Regions from separate parts of the Pseudoalteromonas fenneropenaei genome, predicted to be linked through region 2. Evidence: predicted binding sites of a transcription regulator. Region 2 holds the regulator's gene; the other holds the start of a gene.
What was found. Region 2 encodes LexA, which represses DNA repair genes until DNA is damaged. Its sites were predicted from a motif close to TACTGTATNNNNATACAGTA; they were not measured.

Region 1 (3,426 bases), on a different contig from region 2:
ATTGAGATTCCCAAATTGCGGTGCGATCTGGCAAAGTCAAAGATTCGGGTATTGCGCCTATCAAAGCTTGCCCAAGCGCCGTCGATAACACTTTCTTTCCTGATCGCTGTAAAAATTGGCGTTTAAACAGCAAATCAATGATCCCTGCGCGAGTGGCTTCGGTACCTAAACCATCCGTTTCTTTTAGCACTCTCTTAATTTCCGGGTTCTGCACAAAACGTGCAACCCCAGTCATTGCAGCCAGCAGTGTTGCCTCTGTAAAATGCTCTGGTGGTTGAGTATGCTTTTCTACTACTTCACCCCGCTCACACCATAGCATATCGCCAACTTGTAGCTCGGGTAGGAATGCCGAGGATGACTTATTTTGGAAATCAGAGAGCATTTTAAAACCTGCCACTAATTGAGTTTTGCTACTTGCTTTGAATAAGCCACCCGCAATATTGAGTTCAACTTTCACTTCTTGATACTGATAAGCTGGAAAAAACTGCACTATATATTGCCGCGCAATGAGCTTATAAATTTTCTGCTCAAAATCACTTAGGTTAGTTAACTGTACCTTTCGCGCCGTTGGAATAATCGCATGGTGCGCCGATACCTTTTCATCGTTCCAACATTTGCTACGTAAGTTTAAATCAGCGGATTGATACTGTGACTCTGCAACATTATTAAAAATCGCTGCACTGACTTCAAAACGCTGAGCGTAATGCTCTTTTGGCAGATAACGACTGTCCGAACGAGGATAAGTGATAAGCTTATGTTTTTCGTACAGCGCTTGGCACACATCTAACACCGTTTTCGCAGACATCGCGAATGCTTTGTTCGCCTCTATTTGCAGCGCCGACAAATTAAATGGCAGCGGTGGCTGCTCTTTACGCTGTTGCTTATCTACCTTATTAACCTGCGCCTGCTGTTGGGTGATTCGACTCGCTACGTTTTCTGCTAATGCACGATGTAGTACACGACCTTCTTCATCTTGATATGGTTCACAGGCTTCACTTGGCTGCCATTTGGCGCTAAAGCTTGCGCTCTGCTCGTTAGCAACATGCGCTAATACTTCATAAAATGGTTTTGATTGAAAGTGGGCAATTTCCGCATCACGCTTTACCACCAATCCTAGCACCGGGGTTTGCACCCGACCTATCGACAACACTTGTCCGCCACCTCGTTGTCGCCCTAAGATAGTAAACAAACGAGTAAGGTTAATACCGTATAACCAATCAGCTCGCACGCGTGCTAAGGCTGACACGCTCAAAGGAATAAATTCTTGGTTCGATTTCAGGCTGTCTAATGCGCGCTTTACTGCTTGAGGGTTTAAATCGCTTATCAATAACCGCGCCATGGCCTTTTTTTGTTCGCTCGTGGCTTTAGCGTAATCAATCACTTCGTCGACTAACAATTGACCTTCGCGGTCAGGGTCGCCAGCATGGACTATTTGGTCAGCTTTTTTGATGAGCTTTATCAGGCAATTGAGCTGCTTTTTGGTTTTGCTTTTGGCTTGAAATTGCCACTGCGTTGGCACGATAGGTAAGTGTTCCAGCTGCCATTTAGCAAAACTGGCGTCATAATCTTGTGGCTCGGCTAACTCTAAAAGATGACCAATACACCAAGAAACAATGTCGCCATTGCCAACCACAACATAGCCATCCTGCTTATTATGGGGTTTGGGCAACACATCTATAATGGCGCGTGCAAGCGAGGGTTTTTCAGCGATATAAAGTCTCATAACAAAATACTGTATAAATTCACAGTTACATTATGTGGCATTCAAATCCGCTTTGCCAAGATGAAATTGCATTTTGTTGCCTACGACCATTCAAGCCTGCATGGTGTTTGGTCACACCATTACGCTTTCATGATAAATCGGAGTGGCTGATAGCCAGTGAATTGTTGAATATGGTTGATAAATACAAGTGAGTTGATAACTAGAGGTGTAAACTGTGCGGTAATAAAAAGAGGAGCGCAAATATGCCTCCTCTTTTTATCTGTGTACTCTTTTTTCTTTATATACTTGGTACACCTTGCTTAACCGCTCTGCTTTAAGTTGCTAGTTTAGCATTTTACCTAACAACTAGTTTTACCAGGCGGAAAATCATAACCGATTGATTATAGACTGTTACTGCCCAACCTGAATTGGATCAGACTCCGTCGGCTTACCCTGCAAAATAGAGATCTCAACCCGGCGATTGCGGCGTCTATCGGTTTCAGTCACATTCGGTACTAGAGGACGAGTATCTGCATGTCCAACAACTACCATCCTGTTTTTATCAAACCCTGGCGCTTTTTGCATTTCGGTCGCCACTGCTACCGCTCTTTTTGCAGAAAGATCCCAGTTGTTGGAGTACAGCTCATTGGTCACTTGATAGTCATCAGTATGCCCTGATACCGTGATCTCACCCGGCACATCTTTGAGTAAGTCAGCGATTTCTTGCACTATAGGTTTAAACTTAGGTTGCAAGAATGCACTACCAGAAGGAAACGAACCATTCTCTTGAATACGGATAATGATTTGTTGCCCTAAAGACTCTAATTCTATTGCGCCATCCATGATCTGATCTTCCAATTGCTGCGCAATTTTTTTCACTAGCTCTTTCATTTGTTCTTGCTCAGCAGCTGACACCGCCGGTGACTGTGATGACTGTTGCTGTGCGGTGCTTTGCGACTCACCACCGCGTTTATTACCGCGTTGCTCTTGTCGCCCACCCGCTGAGCTTTCTTCACCCGCTTGAAACTCAAGCATTTGCTGGGTCATTTCGACCGTTTGCTGTTGAATGGTTTCTATCGGCGTTGGATCTGGCTTACCCGGTGTAAACTCCATCGCAATCACACTGGTGCCTTTGGGAATATCTTTTACTTCGATTTTATTTTGCACCCCGAAAGCAAATTTCATCGAGCCGGCAATTTGCTTAAATTTCAGTACGTCCATTTCCGAGAAAGCCAACAGCAGTACGAAAAAGCACATCAAGAGCGACATCAAGTCCGCAAATGTTCCCATCCAGGCCGGTAGACCTGGGGGTGGACACTTACACTTGCCCTCGTCAGACATAAGCTTAGCCTTCTGCGTCAGTTAAACGTTTCGATTCTGGCAAGTAATTTTTCAAAATGCCTTCGATAACTTTAGGGTTTTGGCCGTCCTGAATACCGAGTACCGCATCTAAGATTAAACGCTGGTTAAGTTCTTCTTCGTCTTTACGCAGTAGTAACTTAGTTTGTACTGGGATTGCCACCACGTTAGCCAAAAACGCACCATACAATGTGGTTAAGAGAGCCACTGCCATAGCAGGACCGATGGCTTTTGGGTCATCCATGTTAGATAACATGGCAACTAAGCCGATCAATGTCCCTATCATCCCCATCGCCGGTGCAATATCACCAAGCGACTTAAACATACTGGCACCCATTTCATGGCGTGAAGAAGTTAAAGCAATG
Region 2 (3,426 bases):
TACGGTAAACACCATATGCCCTGCCTATGTAAAAACCCCCTTAGTGGAGCAGCAAATCGCCGCGCAAGCGCAGCAGCATGGTCTAAGCGAAGCCGAGGTAATAGACACCATTATGTTGGCGCCGATGCCCAAAAAAGCCTTTATCGGCTTAGATGAAATTGCTCATAGCGTGAAGTTTTTACTCGCCAAAGAAGCGCGCAATATTACCGGCCAGACCTTGGTGCTGGACGGCGGCTGGACGGTGCAATAGGAGCAAACATGGCAGGTTTTGATAAAGTAGTCAGCTCTCATGCCGAGGCAATGGCTGGGCTGCAACACGGTATGACAGTCATTGCTGGTGGCTTTGGTTTATGTGGTATTCCTGAGGGCTTAATTGCGCAAATACAGCGCATGGGGGTCAAAGGGTTAACTGTGGTGTCGAACAATTGCGGGGTAGACGGGTTTGGCCTTGGTATTTTGCTCGAACAACGGCAAATCAGCACTATGGTGGCCTCGTATGTGGGCGAAAACAGCTTATTTGAGCAGCAGTTGTTAAGTGGTGAACTGCAAGTCATTTTGACTCCACAAGGCACACTGGCAGAGAAAATGCGCGCGGCAGGCGCCGGTATTCCCGCCTTTTATACTGCCACGGGAGTCGGCACACCAATTGCCGAGGGTAAGGAACTTAAAACCTTTAATGGCCGTGAATATTTATTAGAAGAAAGCATTCAAGGCGATTTTGCCATAGTCAAAGCATGGAAGGCTGATAGGTTTGGCAATTGTGTTTATCGTCATACCGCAATGAACTTTAACCCTATGGCGGCCACTGCTGGCAAAGTGACGGTGGTAGAAGCGGAAATGATTGTTGAGCCAGGAGAGCTTGCCCCCAGTGAGGTCCATACTCCAGGTATTTATGTTGACCGAGTGGTGTTGGGGCAATTCGAAAAACGGATCGAAAAACGCATGACAAGGGGTAACTAATGGCATTAACACGAGAACAAATGGCAATGCGAGTTGCAAAAGAGTTGCAAGATGGCTATTACGTGAATTTAGGCATTGGCATCCCGACATTGGTTGCGAATTACGTGCCCACAGGCATTGCCGTGATGCTGCAATCGGAAAACGGCTTACTTGGCATGGGGCCGTATCCTGATGAAGCCGCTGTTGATGCCGATATGATTAATGCCGGCAAAGAGACCGTAACTGCGGTACAGGGCGCGGCTATTTTCAGTTCGGCAGAGAGCTTTGCCATGATCCGGGGTGGTCATGTTGATTTAACTGTGCTCGGGGCTTTTGAAGTCGATCAACAAGGCAACATAGCCAGCTGGACCATTCCGGGCAAGTTAGTAAAAGGCATGGGAGGCGCGATGGATTTAGTCGCTGGTGCGAAAAATATTATTTGCACTATGACTCATGCGAGTAAACATGGCGAGTCAAAACTATTGGCGCAGTGCTCCTTACCTCTAACGGGCAAGTCGTGCATCAATAAAGTGATCACAGATTTAGCACTGCTTGAAATAAGAGAGGGGGCATTTCACCTTTTAGAACGAGCGCCTGGCGTCAGTGTTACAGAAATCCAGCAAAAAACAGCTGGACGTTTAGTCGTACCCAGCCATGTCCCCGAAATGATATTCTAGGCAAAAGCGTGCTAAGGCACGCTTTGAAGACCTTTCTCCACTCAGCCACAAGCTATAACTGGAATAAAAATCGCCACAACGTTTAAATTTGCGCTTTTGAAATAACTGTATATACTCACAGGTAATTGTACTGTATGGAAAACCAGTGATATGCGACCATTAACCAAACGCCAAGAGCAAATATTCGAACTCATCAAAGTCTTTATTCGGGATACCGGAATGCCTCCCACGCGTGCGGAAATCGCAGAAGCTCTTGGTTTTAAAAGTGCCAATGCAGCTGAGGAACACCTTAAAGCATTAGCCAAAAAAGGCGTAATTGAAATGGTGCCGGGCGCTAGCCGTGGTATTCGTTTGGTCGAGGAAGATGAACCTGAGCAGCTGGGATTGCCTTTGATTGGTCGTGTCGCTGCTGGTGAGCCTATTTTGGCGCAGCAGCATATTGAAAGCCATTGTCAGGTTGATGGTCACATGTTTAAACCGAGCGCTGATTACCTCTTAAGGGTTCACGGTATGAGCATGAAAGATATTGGTATTTTGGACGGCGACCTACTGGCGGTACATCGCACCCAAGTCGCACAGAATGGTCAGGTGGTTGTCGCTCGTGTCGATGAAGATGTCACAGTGAAACGCTTTGAAAAGGTTGGTAAAAAAGTCTTTTTACATGCTGAAAATACTGAGTTCGAGCCGATTGTAGTGGATTTGGAACAAGAGCCTTTCTCAATCGAAGGTTTGGCGGTCGGTGTAATAAGAAATAATCAATGGATGTAATTCACTGATATTGCCTTAAAATGCTTATTTTATAAGCCCAGCAGCGTGAGTTGCTGGGCTTTTTTGTTTTTCCAACTTAGTCGCCTCGGTATCTAAGCTTCTCTTTTTTCACCGCTTATCACATTTCGTCGAAGAAAAGGCAGGAAAACTTGCAGATTGGTCAAAAGTTGACTAATTGGTTAAGTGTCGTGCAGTTGGCATGCGACAAAGTGTCGCATGCTATGACAGTCATCCAATAAGAATAACGATCTCCTTTTATGCGCTTATCGAGGGAGATTTCAAGGAGACGTCAAATGAGAGCGTATCGATTTGCAGTGGGTTGGTTTGCCGTACTGTTACCCACATTGGCCAGTGCCGATAGTGCGTACAACATGCGGCAGGGTGTCACCGACATCAGTCAACAAGTTTATGACTTGCATATGACAATCTTCCTGATTTGTTGTGTTATAGGCGTTGTGGTGTTTGCTGCAATGTTTTGGGCACTTATCCATCATAGAAAAGCAAAAGGGGCAACTCCTGCGCAATTCCATGAAAGCACCAAAGTTGAAATTCTTTGGACTGCGATTCCTTTTTTAATCTTAATCGTCATGGCAATACCTGCGACCAAAACCTTGATCGCTATGGAGGATACCAGCAAAGCGGATCTCACCATCAAAGTTACCGGTTCGCAGTGGAAATGGCATTACGAATATATGGGCGAGGGAGTCGATTTTTACTCCGTACTATCTACACCCAAAGAGCAGATAGATAACCTGCAAGCAAAGGGTGAAAACTATTTGTTGGAAGTGGATAAACCGCTCGTTATTCCTACTGGCGCGAAAGTGCGGTTTTTAATGACCTCAGATGACGTTATCCACTCTTGGTGGGTACCTGATTTTGCGGTGAAAAAAGACGCCAATCCAGGCTTTATCAACGAGGCTTGGACACGTGTTAATGAGGCTGGTATTTACCGAGGTCAATGTGCTGAACTATGTGGCAAGGACCATGGCTTTATGCCCGTTGTGGTTGAAGCGAAATCACCAGACGAATTTGCGACTTGGCT

Region 1: the regulator LexA is predicted to act here: its motif matches at 1,731-1,750, upstream of ACFOEE_RS08090 (DNA topoisomerase III).

What each region holds. Positions count from the first base shown of each region.
Region 1 covers NZ_JBHRSD010000013.1:1,379-4,804, forward strand. Annotated here, with positions in the region: gene ACFOEE_RS08090 (DNA topoisomerase III) at 1-1,723, opposite strand, end outside; gene ACFOEE_RS08095 (flagellar motor protein MotB) at 2,114-3,043, opposite strand; gene pomA (flagellar motor protein PomA) at 3,048-3,426, opposite strand, start outside.
Region 2 covers NZ_JBHRSD010000048.1:56,406-59,831, reverse strand. Annotated here, with positions in the region: gene ACFOEE_RS20340 (3-hydroxybutyrate dehydrogenase) at 1-250, shown strand, start outside; gene ACFOEE_RS20335 (CoA transferase subunit A) at 259-960, shown strand; gene ACFOEE_RS20330 (3-oxoacid CoA-transferase subunit B) at 960-1,616, shown strand; gene lexA (transcriptional repressor LexA) at 1,767-2,384, shown strand; gene coxB (cytochrome c oxidase subunit II) at 2,678-3,426, shown strand, end outside.